3 regions of the Subtercola sp. YIM 133946 genome follow, and region 2 is predicted to be linked to each of the others. Evidence: predicted binding sites of a transcription regulator. Region 2 holds the regulator's gene; each other region holds the start of a gene.
The links. The regulator LexA, encoded in region 2, represses DNA repair genes until DNA is damaged. The targets are predictions, from matches to a motif close to TCGAACANNTGTTCGA.
Positions count from the first base shown of each region.

Region 1 (5,899 bases), on a different contig from region 2:
TGGTCGAGGGGCCGGTCATCCACCAACACCGCAGGGTATGACGTGGAGTCGTCGGCGGTGATCGTGATCGCCGGGTACACCTTCATCGTCAGCACGGGCGCCTCGCCCGTCTTCTCGCCCTCGACGGGCCAACTCGATTCGGCCCCTGCCGCCAGGTAACCCTGCTCGTCTTCGGCGGTGATGTCGCCGTTCTGCACCTCGCCGTCAAGAAACGTGTCGATGATCGCGGTCTTGCCCTCGGCGACGTCGGCGCAGTGCCCCGCGGTCACCACCGACCCGTCTGCGCTGGCGACGAAGCCGCTGCAGCTGAACGACGCGTCGACCTCGTCAGACCACGCCGTGCCGCCGTCGGCCGTGGGAAAGTTGACGAACCCCGACCAGGTTCCGCTCAGGTACACCGTGCCGGCCTCGCCGATCGCGGCGATCTGCTCCTGCGGCAGGTCTGTCGGCGTGGCCGCGAGGGCCCCCGTGGTCGCCCAGAGGGGCGAGGCGACCAGCGCGAACGCGACGGCGGCGGCCGGAAGATGGGCGGATAGGGGTGCGTGCAGCACGCGGGCCTCCACATACGTGAGTATTCTTCGCTAACAAGGAATTCTCACTATACACAATCCGGCCAGGCCTGCAGAATCCGGCCAGGCCAGCAGAATCCGGTCCGGCGGTGCCCTCACCTGCTCTCGGTCACCTCGTCGGCCAGCACGTCGTCACGCAACCGCTCACGCTCGTCTGCCGCGGTGGCCGGTTCGGCAGAAGCGCCGGCCGGCGCCGGCAGGGCGATGCTCCCCGTCTCGAGCACCTCCACGCTGCGACCGTCACCGTCGTGGCTCACGACGAACCGGGGTGAGCCGTGCAGGTGAACGGCGACGCGCAGATGCTGGTGTGCGATCATCCAGACCAGCCCGGCCAGGGCCGCCGCGAACCCGGCGGCCGCGCCGAGCCCGATCGCCCAGCGGGGCCCGAAGTTGTCGGCCACCCAGCCCACGATGGGCGCGCCGACCGGGGTGCCGCCCATGAAGATGGCCATATAGAGGGCCATCACCCGCCCGCGGAACTCGGGCGCGGTGGTCATCTGCACCGTGCCGTTCGCGGTGGTCATCAACGTCTGCGCCGCGAATCCGAGCAGCACCAGCGTCAGGGCGAAGGTGAGGTACGACGGCGCCAACGCGCCCAGCAGACAGGCGAGACCGAACAACGCAGACGCTGCGAAGATCAGCCGCAGTCGCGGCACCTCCCGTCTCGCCGAGAGGAGCGCGCCGGTGACCGAACCGACGGCGAGCACCGACGACAGCAGCCCGAACGCCGTCGAGTCGAGGTGGAAGGTCACGGTGGTCATCGTCGAGGTGAAGATCTGGAAGTTGAGCCCGAACGCCCCGATGATGGCGATGATCACCAGCACGATCACGATGTCTGGCCGTTTCGACACGTAGCGGAACCCGCCGAGCAGCTGCCCCTTGCCGCTGCGCGCCGTCTTACGGGTGCGCAGGCTCTCGCGGTGCATCCGAGTCAGCGAGAAGAGCACGGCGCCGAAACTCGCCGCGTTGATGAGGAACACCCAGCCGGCGCCGACCACGGCGATCAGCACGCCCGCGATCGCCGGCCCGATCATCCGCGCCGCGTTGAAGGAAGCCGAGTTCAGTGCGACGGCATTCGAAAGGTCGGCGTCAGACACCAGGTTCGACACGAATGACTGGCGCGCGGGTGCGTCGAAAGCCGAGGTGATACCCAGAAGCAGCGCGAAGATGTACACCTGCCAGAGCTGGGCGGCGCCGCCGAGCACGATGAGACCCAGACCGAGGCCCAGGATGCCCATCACACCCTGCGTCAGCATCAACAGCTTCTGGCGATCGAACCGGTCGGCGACCAGGCCCGTCCAGGGCACGAGCAGCAGCTGCGGGCCCAGCTGCAGGGCCATGACGACGCCCACCGCGATGGCGTTGTTGTCGCTGAGCTGGGTGAGAACGATCCAGTCCTGGGCCGTGCGCTGCATCCACGTGCCGGTGTTCGACACGAGTGCGCCGCCCGCCCAGAGGCGGTAGTTGTAGTCCTTCAGCGAACGGAACATGCTGCTCACCGGCCCACCTCTGCCGCCCGGAGTCGTGTGCGGCGCATCACCTGTCGGCCAGGGCGCGCAGAATGTCTGCGGCGCGGTCGAGGGTGTGCCGGTCATCCGTCGACAGCTCGGCGAGCTGCTGATAGAGCCACGCGTCGCGCTGGCGGCGGGTCTCCTTCACGAGAGCGGTGCCGGCAGCGGTGAGCGAGACGACGACCTTACGGCCATCGTCGACCGAGGGCGAGCGCACGGCGTATCCGGCCGCGACCAGGGCGTTGATCGTGCGGTTCATCGAGGGCGGCGTGACACGCTCGAAAGCCGCGAGGGCGCCGGGGGTGGTCGGGCCGCGGTTGAGCAGGTAGCCGAGGATGCCCGACTGCGAGTCACTCAGTTCGTGATCGGCCTTCTCGGCACGCAGGCGGCGCGAGACCCGCAGGATGGCGGGGCGCAGTTTCGCCGAGAGGGCGTCGACGGGGGCGGCCTGGGATTCGCTGGCCGACGCGGCTCGACTCTCTTCGGCTCGCCCGTCGGTTTCTATTAACATCACCTCATTAGTGTAGCTCATTAGCTAGGCTAAGTATCTCGGGCTCGGATGCTGTGGGACTGGTCTGACGGCCTGGTCTGACGGGCTGGTCCTGGTCTGACGGCCTGGGAGCTTTGGGTCGTCAGTGGCAGCTCGTCGGTCGTGGGTCGTGGGTCGACGGCCGTGGGTCGACGGCCTCGGGTCGTGGATCTTCGGTCTGAGTCTTGCGTCTCGACACCTGAATCTCGACCTGTATTTCGACGAATTCGAACACATCTTCGAATGTATGAGATATACTCAGGTCATGATCTTTTCTGAACGAGCCGCGAAAACCGTCGGTCTCTTCATCGAGCAGATTCTCGACGTCGACCGCGAGATCGCCCGACTGATCGCACGAAGGGTGTGGCTCGTCGATCAGGCGCGGCTGTGGTCGGAGGCGTCGGTCGATGCGATCGTCGCCTCGTCGTTCTCCTCGGGCAGACGCGCCGAACTCGCGCGGCGCTCCCTCACCGCCGAGATCGCCTGCGCGACGCGCATCCCAGAGGCCACGGCGTGCCGCCTGCTCGACGAGAGCGAGGCGCTCGTCCACGAACTGCCCGAGACGCGCGCCGCCCTCGCGGCGGGCGCCATCGGGTTTCGGCACGCCCAGGTCATGTGCAACCAGGCGCGCTCGCTGCCCGGCGACGCTCGCCGGGCCTTCGAGTCGAGTGTGCTCCCCGCCGCGCTCACCTCGACCGCAAGCCAGTTCTCCCGGGCCGCCGGTGCCCAGCGCGAGCGCAGCCACCCCGAATCCATGGTCACGCGAGCGCAGAAAGCCGCCGCAGATCGCCACGTCTCCTTCGAGTCCGACCGCGACGGAATGGCGTGGCTGCACCACTACCTCCCCGCCGTCGACGCCGTTCGCATCGACGACACCCTCGACCAGCTCGCCCGCCACCTCCGCGACGACGCCCTCGCCGCCGCCTGCCCGCCCACGCGGCATGCGCCAGGCGGCACGAGCACCAACTTCGGCGGCGAATTCATCGAGACTGGCCGCGGTGCCGAGTGCTATGGCAGCAGTATCCCGAGCGGCGGAAGCGACTGCAGCGACATCAGCAGTAGCGAGCTCAGCGACGGCAGCGACTTCTGCAGCAGCAAAGGCGAAATCGGCGGCGGCAGCGATTACTGCAGCAGCAATAGCAGCGAGCTCAGCGGCGGGAGCGACTTCTGCAGCAGCAACAGCAAGCTCAGCGGCGGCAGCGACTACAGCAGCAGTAGCAGGAGCACCGAGCTCAGCGACAGCCGTACATTGGCGCAACTGCGGTCGGATGCCCTGCGCGACCTGCTCCTGCGCGACCCGGTCGACGGCAGCCCGAGACCGCTGCGGCCGACAGTGATCGTGAGCGTTCCCGTGATGACCCTGCTCGGCCACGACGACGCACCCGCCACGCTCGACGGCTACGGACCCATCGACGCCGACACCGCACGCGACCTCTGCGCACACGCTCCATCGTTCCTGCGAATCCTCACGCACCCCGAGACCGGCGCGACGCTCTCTGTCGGACGAGACCATTACCGCCCTCCGGCCGACCTGAAGACGGCGCTGCAGGTCGCCGACCAGACGTGCCGGTTTCCGGGATGTGCGCGAAGGGCGGTGGGCTGCGAGATCGACCACACCTGGCCTTGGCAGGCCGGCGGTGCCACCGACTTCACAAACCTGGCTCACCTCTGCCCCAAACACCACCATCTGAAACACGAAACGGCCTGGGCCGTCTCAATCGATCGTGACCGCACGCTGCATTGGCGTTCCCCCTCCGGCCGGCACTACGACACCCACGCGGCCGCACCACCCCCACCCATCAACGCCAGAACTGACCTCGCAATGCACGATGACGCGCCGTTCTAGACCGACGGCACACGTGTGGGCACCTCGCGCCGCGCACGGACTCCCACGTGGCGGCGGTAGCGTCGCACCGATGAAACTGAATCGGTGGCATCAAATGGGTAAGTCCGAGCGGAGTCGATTCGGGCGGGGTGGGTTCGAACGGGGCGGGTTCGAACGGGGCGGGTCCAGGCGAGGCGGATCCAGGCGAGGCGGCCAGGCGCTGCGGGTCCAGACGCCAGCGTCAGAAGCCCCACATGCCGACGCGGGCACTATCAGGGGCGTCGAAGAGGTCGAGGCGGGTCATCCCGAGCTTCGTGGCGACAGCGATCGAGGGGCCGTTGAGTTCGTCGATCATGGCGATGGGCGACTCCACGCCGGCCGCGACACCACGGGCCAGCGCTTCGCGGGCGCCTGCCGTCGCGAGGCCGCGCCCATGAAACTCCGCGCCAAGACGCCATCCGATCTCAAGCCGGCCGAGGGGCGGACCCCACGGTCGGCTCCACGGCTGCAGGCCGACGAACCCGGCCACTGTCGTCCCGTCGACTGTCGTCCCGTCGACTGTCGTCCACTCGCCTGTCGGCCCCGGCACGACGAGCGCGAAGAGGCAGACACCAAGTGTGGCTGCGAATCCTTGCTGGCGGACGACGAAGTCGCGGTACCAGAGAAGTGGCTGAACGGCTCCCCCGCCTACGTACCGCATGATCTCGGGGTCGTCGAAAAGGTGGAACCACGCCTCGGCGTCGGCATCCAGCGGCACGCGAAGTTCGAACCGGGGCGGCGTCGTGCCGATGGATCGCGCCGTGTCGAGATTCACCTCAGTGGCAGGATGACCCGCCTCGTCAGTAGTTCCGATCGCTTCGACGAGCCGCGCCGTGTCAGAAGACTCCGCAACGTCAGCAGGCCCCGCCGACTCAGACGACCGCTCGGCGCTAACAGGCCGCGCTACCCCCGCAGACCCCGCCAGGTCACCAGACCCCGCCACATCGCCAGACCCGACCACACCGCCAGACCCCGCCGCGTCAAGACGCCCTGCGACGTCACCAGACCCCGCCACCTCACCAGACCCCGCCGCGTCAAGGCGCCCAGCCACAACCACTCAGCCGGCCGTGACGACCTGGGGCGCCCCCAGCTCGCCGGGGGGCATCTCGGCCGCGAGGCGGTTGGCCTCTTCGATGAGGGTGGCGACGATCTCCGACTCGGGAACGGTCTTGATGACCTCGCCACGCACGAAGATCTGGCCCTTGCCGTTGCCAGAAGCCACGCCGAGGTCGGCGTCGCGGGCCTCGCCGGGGCCGTTGACGACGCAGCCCATGACGGCGACACGCAGCGGCACGGTCATGCCCTCGAGCCCATCGGTGACGTCGTTCGCAAGCTTGTAGACGTCGACCTGGGCGCGCCCGCAGGAGGGGCACGACACGATCTCAAGCTTGCGTTCACGCAGATTCAGCGACTGCAGAATCTGCAA
Region 1 covers NZ_JAZHPE010000040.1:35,017-40,915, forward strand. Annotated here, with positions in the region: gene V3W46_RS13280 (trypsin-like peptidase domain-containing protein) at 1-551, opposite strand, end outside; gene V3W46_RS13285 (MFS transporter) at 665-2,068, opposite strand; gene V3W46_RS13290 (MarR family winged helix-turn-helix transcriptional regulator) at 2,106-2,591, opposite strand; gene V3W46_RS13295 (HNH endonuclease signature motif containing protein) at 2,875-4,455, shown strand; gene V3W46_RS13300 (GNAT family N-acetyltransferase) at 4,676-5,248, opposite strand; gene ispG (flavodoxin-dependent (E)-4-hydroxy-3-methylbut-2-enyl-diphosphate synthase) at 5,531-5,899, opposite strand, start outside.
Region 1: the regulator LexA is predicted to act here: its motif matches at 2,837-2,852, upstream of V3W46_RS13295 (HNH endonuclease signature motif containing protein).

Region 2 (5,899 bases):
GTGCAGGCCGGCGAAGAGCCGCGAGTCGTCGGGAGCAGATACCGTGTTCCAGCCCATGTGCGGCAGAACATCCGCCTTCAGTTCGTCGACGGTGCCCGGCCATTCGCCGAGACCTTCGGTGTCGACGCCGCGCTCGATGCCCCGGCCGAACAGCACCTGCATGCCGACGCAGATGCCGAGCACCGGCCGGCCGCCGGCGAGACGCTTGTCGATGAGTTCGCCGCCGCGCACGGAGTCGAGCGCCGACATGACGGCGCTGAAGGCACCGACACCCGGCACCAGCAGGCCGTCGGCCTCGGCGACCGAACGGCGGTCGGCAGTGAGTTCGACGTCAGCACCGACCTTCTCGAGGGCCTTGACCGCGGAGTGCACGTTGCCCGAGCCATAGTCGAGCACGACGACGGTGGGCCTGGTCACAGCGCGCCCTTCGTCGATGGGATGCCCGACACGCTCGGGTCGAGCTGCTTGGCGAACCGGAACGCGCGGGCAAACGCCTTGAACTCGGCCTCGGCGATGTGGTGGGGATCGCGGCCGCCCAGCACGGTGATGTGCACGGTCAGACCGGCGTTGAAGGTGATCGCCTCGAAGACGTGCCGCACCATCGAGCCGGTGAAGTGGCCGCCGATGAGGTGCAGCTCGAAGCCGGCGGGCTCACCGGTGTGCACGAGAAAGGGGCGCCCCGAGATGTCGACGACGGCCTGCACCAGGGCCTCATCGAGCGGCACGAGGGCGTCGCCGAAGCGCGAGATGCCGCTCTTGTCGCCCAGGGCCTGGCGAATGGCCTGGCCGAGCACGATGCCGACGTCTTCGACGGTGTGGTGCACATCGATGTCGGTGTCTCCGCTGGCCTTCACCGTCAGATCGGTCAGCGAGTGCTTGGCGAAGGCGGTGAGCATGTGGTTGTAGAAGGGCACAGAAGTGTCGATGTGCGAGACGCCGGTGCCGTCGAGGTTCAGCGAGAGCTCGATGCTCGATTCGCTGGTCTCGCGCGTGAGGCTGGCGGTGCGGGGTTCGATCGGCATGCCCGAAAGTCTACCGGGCGCCAGGATGCCCGGCCGGGCCCGTTCGGTCGCGAGCGCTCGGTCAGGCTTGCTCCGTCAGCTCGCTCATCGCGCTGAGGAACGCGGTGGTCTCTGCCTCGGTGCCTGCGCTGACCCGCAGGTGGCCGGGGATGCCCAGGTCGCGAATGATGATGTCGCGCTCGAGCAGCTGCTCGAACATCCGGTGTGCGTCGGGCACCCCGCCGAACAGCACGAAGTTCGACGCGCTCGGGTACGGGTGATAGCCGAGTTCGCGCAGCGTCACCTCGATGCGGTCGCGCTGCGTCTTGATGTCGTCGACCATGGCGAGCATCTCGGGCGCGTGGGCGAGAGCCGCGACGGCGGCTGCCTGAGTGAGTGACGAGAGATGGTACGGCAGGCGAACGAGCCGCAGGGCGTCGCTGACGGCGGGGTCTGCCGCGAGGTAGCCCAGCCGCGCACCGGCGAAGGCGAACGCCTTGCTCATGGTGCGCGTGACGATGAGGCGCTCACGACCCTCGAGCAGCGACAAGGCGGTCGGCTCGTCGGCGTGACCGAACTCGGCGTAGGCCTCGTCGACGACCACGATGCCCGGCGTGGCGTCGTAGGCGGCGGCGATGGTCTCGAGCGACAGTGCGGTGCCGGTGGGGTTGTTGGGCGAACAGAAGAACACGAGGTCGGGGTTCGTGCGTTCGACCCAGTCGACGGCCGTCGCCGGCGAGATCTCGTATTCGGCGTCGCGAACGCCCGGAATCCACTCGGTGCCGGTGCCGGCCGCGATGATCGGGTGCATCGAATACGTGGGCGGAAAGCCAAGCACCGAACGGCCCGGCCCGCCGAAGGCCTGAAGGATCTGCTGCAGGATCTCGTTCGATCCGTTGGCCGCCCAGAGGTTGTCGCGGGTGAGACCGCCGCCCAGGTAGCCGGCGAGACTGTCGCGCAGGGCCAGGAACTCGCGGTCGGGGTACCGGTTCACCGAGAGCAGTTCGCGGGCGAGAGCTTCGATGATCGAGCGGGCGACGTCTTCGGGGATGGGGTGTGTGTTCTCGTTGACGTTGAGCTGAACGGCGACCTTCAGTTCGGGAGCACCATACGGGTGCAGGCCACGAAGATCGTCGCGGATGGGCAGATCGGCTAGGGAACTCACCCAGTCAATGGTAGTGCGCCCGCGCTTGCTACTTGGCGTACTGCGGCGGCAGGGCCAGGCGCTGGCCCGAGTGCACGTCAGACGACTGCAGCTGGTTGAGGTTGACGATGTCGGCGATGACATCGCGCGGGTCGGCCGAGGGGTCGAGAGTCTGGGCGATGCCCCAGAGGCTTTCGCCGGGCTGCACGGTGACATAGCTGTAGGTGACCGCGGTGCCCTCGCCCGTTGCCATGGCCTGCGAACCGCCCAGGATCGCGAACGCCACGAGGGCGGCGATGAGCGGCAGCGAGACGAGCGTCGCGAGTACGAGGCGCCCACGACGCGTGAGGCGCAGGCGAACCGATGGAGCAGTCATTTCTAGTGCAGTCATGATGTGGCCCTCTCAGGGATTTCGTACCAGGCGCTCGGCCGGGAGCGCCTGGTACGAAGCTGTGTTCCGAATATATCTTCGAACGTTCGAATGTACAAGTCGAATATGCAGACGATTATGACGACACACTCGAACATGTGTTTGTTCTTCTTGCTGTGTTCGATACAGTTTCGATAGTCGACATCGAACCGAACCGGCCACTGATGACAGTGAACAGCAAGCCACTGACATCGGGTCGAAACCCCAGCGAAAGCGAGAGACACCGTGCCCAGTGAGCGTGGCGGAACAAGGCGACGCAAGTCGTTGAGCGAGAAGCAGCTGGCGATTCTCGAGGTGATCTCTGAGGCGGTGAATCAGCAGGGGTATCCGCCGAGCATGCGCGAGATCGGCGACGCGGTCGGCCTCGCCTCGCTGTCGAGCGTCACCCACCAGCTGAACCAGCTCGAACTGAGCGGCTACCTGCGCCGCGACCCGAATCGGCCCCGGGCTCTCGAAGTGCTCATCGACATTCCGAAGAGCGACTCGGTCAACACCGACTCACCGACACCCCACGGCGACGTCGCCCTGGTACCCCTGGTCGGCCGTATCGCCGCCGGTATTCCGATCACGGCCGAGCAGCAGGTCGAAGAGGTGTTCCCTCTCCCCCGGCAACTGGTCGGCAAGGGCGAGCTGTTCATGCTCAAGGTCGTCGGCGAGTCGATGATCGACGCCGCCATCTGCGACGGCGACTGGGTCGTGGTTCGAACGCAGCACACGGCCGAGAACGGCGACATCGTGGCGGCCATGCTCGACGACGAGGCGACCGTCAAGGTGTTCCGGCAGCGCGACGGCCACACATGGCTGCTGCCGCGCAACTCGAACTTCGAGCCCATCCTCGGCGACTACGCCACGGTGCTGGGCAAGGTCGTGGCGGTGCTGCGCTCGGTGTGACGCCCAGGTGGCCGGGCGACCCGCGTCGCGGGTAGGCGGCGCCGGGCATCCACTCGGTGTAGATGGGCGCCGCCGGGCATCCACTCGGTGTAAATGGGCGCCGCCGGGCACCCACTCGGTCAGTGGGCGGTGTACTCCACGAGCTGTGCCTCGAACTCGGCGTTGACGAGGGCGCGCACGCGCGTGCCGCCCTCCTCGTAGTCGGTGCTCAGCACGGTGCTGTGCTGGTGCATCTGCGAGACGAGGTCGCCACGGTCGTAGGGCACGAGCACGTCGACCTCGATCGACGGTGTGGGCAGCATGTGGTCGAGTGTCTCGAGAAGTTCGTCGATGCCCTCGCCCGTGCGCGCCGAGACGAACACCGAGTTCGGCTCGAGGCCGCGCAGCACGATGCGGTCGTTCTCGGTCACCAGGTCGGCCTTGTTGAAGACGACGAGTTCGGGGATGCCCCGAGCCCCCGCCTCACCGATGACCTCGCGCACCGTGGTGAGCTGGCTCGCCGGGTCGGGGTGCGAGGCGTCGACGACGTGCACGATGACGTCGGCGTCGGCGACCTCTTCGAGCGTCGACCGGAACGCCTCGACGAGCTGCGTCGGCAGGCTGCGCACGAACCCGACGGTGTCGACAAGGGTGAACTCACGGCCGTCAGAGGTCTGCGTGCGGCGCACGGTCGCGTCGAGTGTCGCGAACAACGCATTCTCGACGAGCAGCCCGGCCCCGGTGATGCGGTTCAGCAGCGACGACTTGCCGGCGTTCGTGTAGCCCGCGATCGCCACCGAGGGCACGGTGTTGCGCTTGCGGTTGGCACGCTTGGCGTCGCGGGCCGGCTTCATCGCCGCGATCTGCTTGCGCAGCCGGGCCATGCGGGTGTGGATGCGCCGACGATCGAGCTCGATCTTGGTCTCACCGGGGCCACGCGAGCCCATGCCCGCTCCGGCGCCACCCACCTGGCCACCGGCCTGGCGCGACATCGAGTCACCCCAGCCGCGGAGTCGCGGCAGCAGGTACTCGAGCTGTGCCAGTTCGACCTGCGCCTTGCCCTCGCGGCTCTTGGCGTGCTGGCTGAAGATGTCGAGAATGACGGCCGTGCGGTCGATGACCTTGACCTTCACCACATCTTCGAGCGCACGCCGCTGACTCGGGGCGAGCTCGCTGTCGGCGATCACGGTGTCGGCGCCGAGCGCCTTCACGATGCCGGCCAGCTCTGCGGCCTTGCCCTTGCCGAAGTAGGTGCTCGGGTCGGGGGTGGCGCGGCGCTGCATGAGCCCGTCGAGCACGACCGCTCCGGCCGTCTCGGCGAGGGCGGCGAGCTCGTGCAGGGAGTTCTCGGCGTCAGCCAGGTTGCCCTGGGTGTAGACGCCGATCAGCACGACGTTCTCCAGTCGCAGCTGGCGGTACTCGACCTCGGTGACGTCTTCGAGCTCGGTCGAGAGACCCGCCACCCGGCGCAGGGCCTGGCGATCGGCGAGGTCGAACTGGTCTCCGTCGTGGTTCTGGCCCTGCCGAGCATCCACTGTGTTGCGGCCGACCGCCTGTGCGGCGCCGGAGGAGAACAGGGCGTAACCGGAGGAGCGTGCCTCGGCGCGCGCAAGGATGCGGTCGACAGAAGTGGTGGGTGTCGACTCGTCGGTCGAAAGTGAATCGTGTTCAGACATTTAGGTAAAGACTAACCCTCTCATTTGCTACATTCCCTCTATGGCTTCCGACAATGGGCACTACTTTTCAGCGCGTCCATCAACGGAACTCCGGCTCAAAGAGATACCGGTGACCATCGCGGGCAGATCGTTCCAGGCGACGACCGCGGGCGGCGTGTTCAGCCCTGACCGGGTGGATGCCGGAACCCAGGTGTTGCTGTCGAACACCCCTGCGCCGCCGCCCGGGGGCAATCTGCTCGATGTGGGCTGCGGCTGGGGACCCATCTCGCTCGCTCTCGCTCTGTTGTCACCCCACGCCACCGTGTGGGCTGTCGACGTCAACGAACGTGCTCTCGATCTGGTGCGGGCCAATGCCGCCAAGCTCGGCCTCGACAATGTCAACGCGGTTCTGCCGTCAGATGTTCCCGACGACATACTGTTCATGACCATCTGGTCGAACCCGCCGATCAGGGTCGGCAAAGACGAGCTGCACAATCTGCTGCTGACATGGTTGCCGCGACTCGACCCCGGCTCTGACGCGTGGCTCGTGGTGCAGCGCAACCTCGGTTCAGACTCGCTGCACCGCTGGCTCGAGGGGGCGCTGCCGAGTGGGTTCAGCGTGTCGCGGTCGGCGACGAGCAAGGGGTATCGGGTGCTGCGGGCGCGGCTGCGGGGCTGAGGTGCACGCGGTTGAACTCCGCGCGGCCGAGCTCGACGCGGCTGAGCTTCGGGTTCGGACGGGGCGCGGCTGAGCTCCGGGTTCAGACGAGGCCGGGCTGAGCTTCGAGCAGAACGAGCA
Region 2 covers NZ_JAZHPE010000015.1:17,941-23,839, forward strand. Annotated here, with positions in the region: gene hisH (imidazole glycerol phosphate synthase subunit HisH) at 1-417, opposite strand, end outside; gene hisB (imidazoleglycerol-phosphate dehydratase HisB) at 414-1,022, opposite strand; gene V3W46_RS04670 (histidinol-phosphate transaminase) at 1,084-2,166, opposite strand; gene V3W46_RS04675 (LysM peptidoglycan-binding domain-containing protein) at 2,195-2,521, opposite strand; gene lexA (transcriptional repressor LexA) at 2,801-3,466, shown strand; gene hflX (GTPase HflX) at 3,586-5,121, opposite strand; gene V3W46_RS04690 (class I SAM-dependent methyltransferase) at 5,162-5,779, shown strand.

Region 3 (5,899 bases), on a different contig from region 2:
CGGCAGGGCACCGAACTTCAGCTGGTCGGCCAGGGTCTTGGCCGTGTCGGCCGTGAAGTTGCCCGAGATTTGCGGTTCGCCGTTGGTGATCACCGCGAGCGTTCGGGGAGCCGAGATCACGTTTCCGTCGAGCACGATGGCGAACTGGTTCTGTGCACCGGTGAGGGCCGAGAGGCGGGTCGTGACGGCCGCGAACTCGCTTGTGCCCTGGTCGTTGAAGAAGATGTTGACCACGTACTGGCCGGTGGAGGCGCCCGAGCTGGTCTGCGCGACCCCGCTGGTGGCGTTCGTGACCGTCTCACCCGACACCTCGACGGGGCCGAGGATGTACTTGGCACCGTCGCTGCCGCACGCGACCAGAGGTTGATCTGCAGGTGCCTGCCCGGCATCCGTCGCCTCGGTCGAGCTGCAGTCGATGTTCAAGAACTGGTCTTCGAGCGCCGGCGTGACCCATGAGAGGTCGCTGGCGTCGGTCGGCGACGCCGTCGGGGTGCTATCGAGCCCGGGCGTGGGCGTGGTGGTCGGCGTCGTCGCCGTGTCGGTCACCAGCACCGGCCGGAACTCGAGTTTCGCCGACGCCTCGATGCGGGCGAGCGTCGCGTCGTCGGGCTTGCCCGGGATCGACACCACGATGTTCTGGCCACCCTGGGTGGAGATCTGAGCCTCGGAGACACCGCTGGCGTCGACGCGCTGCCGGATGATCGACACGGCCTGCGAGACCTGGTCGTCAGAGACGGTCTGGCCGTTCTCGAGCTTCGGGGCCAGGATGATCTCGGTGCCGCCCTCGAGGTCGAGGCCGAGTTTCGGCAACCACGAGCCACCGCCCCAGATGGCGCCAGCGGCATTGACGCCGGCGAGGGCGATGAAGATGACAAGGAGCCAGACGAGCGTGCGTCTGGCTCTCTTGACGGCGGTTGATTTTGCCACCTGTGAAACTCAGCTTTCTATAACGACCCCGAGAAACAGTACTGCACACAGACAGAACCTGAGTACCAGTCACATACTGGCACCCAGGATGTCGTGCAGGATCGTTCGACGAGTTCGCGAACGGAGGTGCGGAACTACTCGCCCGACTTCTTTTCTGACGTCGGCTTGCCGTTCTCGTCGAGCGGCACACCGTTCAGTACAGTACCCGACGTCGAGGAGTCGGTGCTCGATGAACCGGCGACTGAGCGCGGCTCGTGGATGCGCTCACCGAACTCGGGCTCACTCTGGTCGTCGATCGTGTCGACAGCGGTGTCGGCGACGGCTTCGTCTTCGGTGGGAACGACGCGGGTGACGGTCTGGCGGTGCACCTTGAGCACGGTGCCGGGCGTGGTCTCGAGCAGGATCTGGTTGTTCTCGACGTCGATGCTCAGAATCGTGCCGTACACGCCGAAGTTGGTCATGACGTAGGCGCCCTCGGCGATCTTGTTGGTGAGCTCTTCAGCCTCGCGCTTGCGCTTGCGGCTGTTTCGCACCATGAAGATGATGAGAACGGCCAGCACGGCCAGCATGATGAGGGTTAATGGGTCCATTTAAGAGTTCGAGCCTTCCAAAGATTTTCGGGTGCAGACGGCCCTCAGCATACAGAGCGGGGCTGAGCGTCAGATGAAATTATAGTTCATCCTCGAAAAGCGGCTGAGAGCCGCTCTTCTGGGCCGTTCGCGCGGTGATGTCGTCGCGCGGCTGCATGCCGAAGTGCTGCCATCCCTCTCTGGTAGCCATGCGCCCTCGGGGCGTTCTGATGATGAGGCCGATGCGCACCAGAAACGGCTCGACGACCGACTCGATCGTCTCCGACTCCTCGCCCACCGAGACGGCCAGGGTGTTGAGCCCCACAGGGCCGCCGTTGAACCGGGTGAGCAGAATCATCATGACGGCCCGGTCGAGCCGGTCGAGGCCGAGCTCGTCGACGTCGTAGAGCTCGAGGGCGGCGCGCACGACGGCACGGTTCGCCTCTCCCCCGTGCACGAGGGCATAGTCGCGCACGCGCCTGAGCAGACGGTTCGCGATGCGGGGGGTGCCGCGGGAGCGGTTCGCGATCTCGATCAGTGCGGCATCCTCTACCGAGAGCTCGAGCATGGCGGCGGCTCGGCGCAGCACGTGCACGAGCTCGTCGGCGTCGTAGAACTCGAGGTGGGCGGTGAAGCCGAACCGGTCGCGCAGCGGGTTGGGCAGCAGACCACTGCGGGTGGTCGCCCCGACGAGCGTGAACGGGGCGAGGTCGAGCGGAATCGAGGTCGCACCGGCGCCCTTGCCGACCATGATGTCGATGCGGAAGTCTTCCATCGCGAGGTAGAGCAGTTCTTCTGCCGAGCGCGCCATGCGGTGGATCTCGTCGACGAACAGCACCTCGCCGGGCACCAGGCTCGACAGCACAGCGGCGAGGTCGCCCGCGTGCTGGATGGCCGGCCCGCTCGACATGCGCAGCGGTCGCCCGCTCTCGTGCGCCACGATCATGGCCAGCGTCGTCTTGCCGAGGCCGGGCGGCCCGGCGAGCAGAATGTGGTCGGGCGTGCGGTTCTGGATGGTCGCCGCGTCGAGCAACAGCTGCAGCTGCCCGCGCACGCGCTGCTGGCCCACGAACTCGGCGAGGCTCTTCGGGCGCAGGGCTCCCTCGAAGGCCAGCTCTGCCTCAGAGCCCATCATCTCGGGCTGAAGCAGCTCGTCGGGCCGCAGCCGATCGTCGGCCGGGCGCCGTTCTGGGGCCGGTCGCTGTTCTGCCGGCGATCGCTGTTCTGCCGACCCGTTCATCGCGGCCCCGCCGTGCTCTGGCGCGGCCCCAGCTCGGTGAGCGAGCGGCGCAGCAGCACCTGCACACTGTCTTTCTCCTCATCGCTGGCGGCGGCGAGCACGGTGTCGAGGGCGTCGGATGCACTGCGATCGTTCCAGCCGAGGCCGACCAGCGCCACCAGCACGTCGTCGCGCACCGTCGCCGCCGGGGCGAACGAGGGCCGACCCGGCTGTGCCCGGGCGTACCCGGCGACCTTGCCCGTGAGCGACACGACGATGAGTTTGGCGGTCTTGGGCCCGATTCCGCTGACCCGGCGGAAGACGGCGTCGTCGTCGGCCGCGACCGCGCGGGAGATGTCGGCCGGCGAGAGCACGGCGAGCACGCCCATGGCCGACTTCGGCCCCACACCAGTGACGCCGACCAGCAGCGAGAAGATCTCGAGCGACTCGGCATCGGCGAAGCCGAACAGCGAGAGCGAGTCTTCGCGAACGATCATGCTGGTCAGCACGCGGGCCTCTTCGCCGATGCGCAGCGAGAGCGAATGCTCGGGCGTCAGCTGCACCTGGAACCCGACCCCGCCGACCTCGATGACGGCACCCGTGCCGTACAGGTCGAGCACGGTTCCACGCAGACTTGAGATCACTCCCCCACCCTACGACTCCGGGCCGACTTTCGAACACCTGTTCGCCCGGCGTGCCGCAGATCACCCCTCCCTGGTCTTCGGCCCAGCCCTCCGGTTCGCCCGTTCGGCCATCCGATCTGCGCACGAGCACGCAAAAGGGCCCCAGAACGTGCCTTTGCGCGAGTTCGACGGGTAGTGAGGGTGGCTGCGGTAGGGAGGGCGGCGCAGGGAGGCAGGCGCAGGGAGGGCAAGCGCAGGGAGGGCGGCCGCACCGAGGTGGGACGGGCGCCGCGGAGGGCGAAAAGGGCAGCGGGTCAGCGCGCGGCGCGGCGCTGGTTCGGCTGGGGCTGGCGGGCGGCCTGCTCGGCGGCGAACCACACCGCCTGGGCGCTGGTGAGGGCGGCCGCGGGGCGTTCGCGTGACAGCGCGCCGCCGTGCAGGTCGCCGCTCGAGCCCGTCGCCGTCGCGGCGAGAGCGCCCAGCGGCGATCGCCACGCGTGGCAGATCGCCAGCGCGAGAGCGTCGGCCGCGTCTGCCGGCTTCGGAATCGCCTCGAGCCGCAGGATCTTCGCGACCATCGTGCCGACCTGCTTCTTGTCGGCCTGGCCGTACCCAGTGACGGCCGCCTTGACCTCAGTGGGCGTGTGCATGCCGATCGGCAGCGAGCGTCTGACCGCGGCGAGCATGGCGATTCCGCTGACCTGTGCCGTGCCCATCACGGTGCTGACGTTCGTGTCGGCGAAGACCCGCTCGAGGGCGACGCGCGCGGGCCGGTACTCGTCGAGCATCCGTTCGATGCCGTCGCTGATGGTGAGCAGGCGGTCTTCGTGCCGCTCGCCGGCGGGGGTACGGATGACCGTGACGTGCACGAGCGTGGCACGCCGGTTCTGCGACACGTCGACGATGCCGACGCCGCAGCGGGTGAGTCCGGGGTCAATGCCTAATACACGCACGCCGCCAACCTACCCCAGGCCCGCCGGTGCGGCCGGGGGCCGGCGGGCGTGTTGGAGCGAGCCCGCGGTGGGGCCCCCGGTGCGGCCGGGGGGGCCGGCGGGCGTGTTGAAGCGAGCCTGCGGTGGGGCCAGCCCCACACCTGGCCCGGAACGGTCGCGCACCAGGCGCCCCGATCGGCAGAGTTGCCGCAGAACGAGGCCCGCTCGACCGAGCGACCAGCGAAGATGAGGAGAAGAATCGATGAGAATCGACGTGAACCAGGCGGGCACCGACCCGCACGCCGGCACCGACCGCCATACGGGTACCGACCCGCACACGGTCACCGACCCGCACACGGTCACCGACCCGCACAGGGGCACCGACCAGCACACGAGCACCGACGACAGGGAGGGGGCGGCAATGCCGAAGCAGCGGCGAGCGGTGGCCACGTGGCCGGCCGCGGTCGGGCGCGGCTTCGTGCGTTCGCTGGTGGTCGCCGTCGTCTGCCTCCTCGTGCCGGCGATGTGGGCGGCGCTGGTCGTGGTCGGCGTGCTGTTCCGGGGTGCCCCGTGGTCGTGGTTCGCGCTGATCGTACTCGGCGCCGTGTGGGCGTACACCCTGGCGCGAACGGTCGCCCGGTTCACCCGCGGCCTCGTGCGCCGGTACACCGGCATCGCGATCGACGGCGGGTACCGCCGGCCAGAGCCGATCATCCAGCTGGCCACCGGCTATTGGTGGAACGGCTACACCTACGCCAAGACCCGCCGCCAGTCGCAGCAGGAGCAGGATGTTCGGCGCCGGTTCGCCGACCCCGCCAGCTGGCGCGACCTGCGCTGGGTCGTGCTCGCACCCGCAGCCGGCGTGGTGGCCGCGGTGCCGGCAGCGGCGGTGGCCGCAGCGATCGTGGTCGTTCTGCAGCCCGCCGTCGGCGTGTGGATGTTCGGCGTGCTGCTGCTCGCCATCGCCGTCGTCACGGCACCCTTCGCCTGGCGGCCGCTCGTGCCGCTGGCCGTGCGCTGGCTGCAGCCCTCGCCCACCGCCGAGCTGGCCGAACGGGTGCGTGATCTCACCGAACAGCGGGCGGATGCGACCGTGGCTCAGGCGGCAGAGATCCGCCGCATCGAACGCGACCTGCACGACGGCGCTCAGGCCCGCCTGGTCGCCCTCGGGCTCTCGCTGGCCACCGCCGAGAGACTGATCGACACCGACCCCGCGGGGGCGGCGGAGCTGATCCGCGAGGCGCGGGCGGGGGCATCCACGTCGCTGGCCGAGCTGCGGGAGCTGGTGCGCGGCATCAACCCGCCCGTGCTGACCGAGCGCGGGCTCGTCGACGCGGTTCGGGCGCTCGCGCTCGACAGCCCGGTCGAGGTGGTCGTGGCCAGCGACCTGACGGCGCGGCTCGACGCTCCGATCGAGTCGGCGCTGTACTTCGCCGTCGCCGAACTGCTGGCGAACGTCGCTCGGCACTCGGGTGCGCGACGCGCCAGCGTCGTCATCCGGCGCGATGCGACCGCGATCGCCATCGAGGTCGGTGACGACGGTCACGGCGGCGCGAACGTCTCGCCGGGCGGCGGGCTCGACGGTCTCGGCCGGCGCCTCGCGGTGTTCGACGGCACGGTGACGGTGGC
Region 3 covers NZ_JAZHPE010000051.1:80,443-86,341, reverse strand. Annotated here, with positions in the region: partial or broken gene secD (protein translocase subunit SecD) at 1-927, opposite strand, end outside; gene yajC (preprotein translocase subunit YajC) at 1,062-1,517, opposite strand; gene ruvB (Holliday junction branch migration DNA helicase RuvB) at 1,597-2,631, opposite strand; gene ruvA (Holliday junction branch migration protein RuvA) at 2,733-3,359, opposite strand; gene ruvC (crossover junction endodeoxyribonuclease RuvC) at 3,653-4,291, opposite strand; gene V3W46_RS18185 (sensor histidine kinase) at 4,533-5,899, shown strand, end outside.
Region 3: the regulator LexA is predicted to act here: its motif matches at 3,389-3,404, upstream of ruvA (Holliday junction branch migration protein RuvA).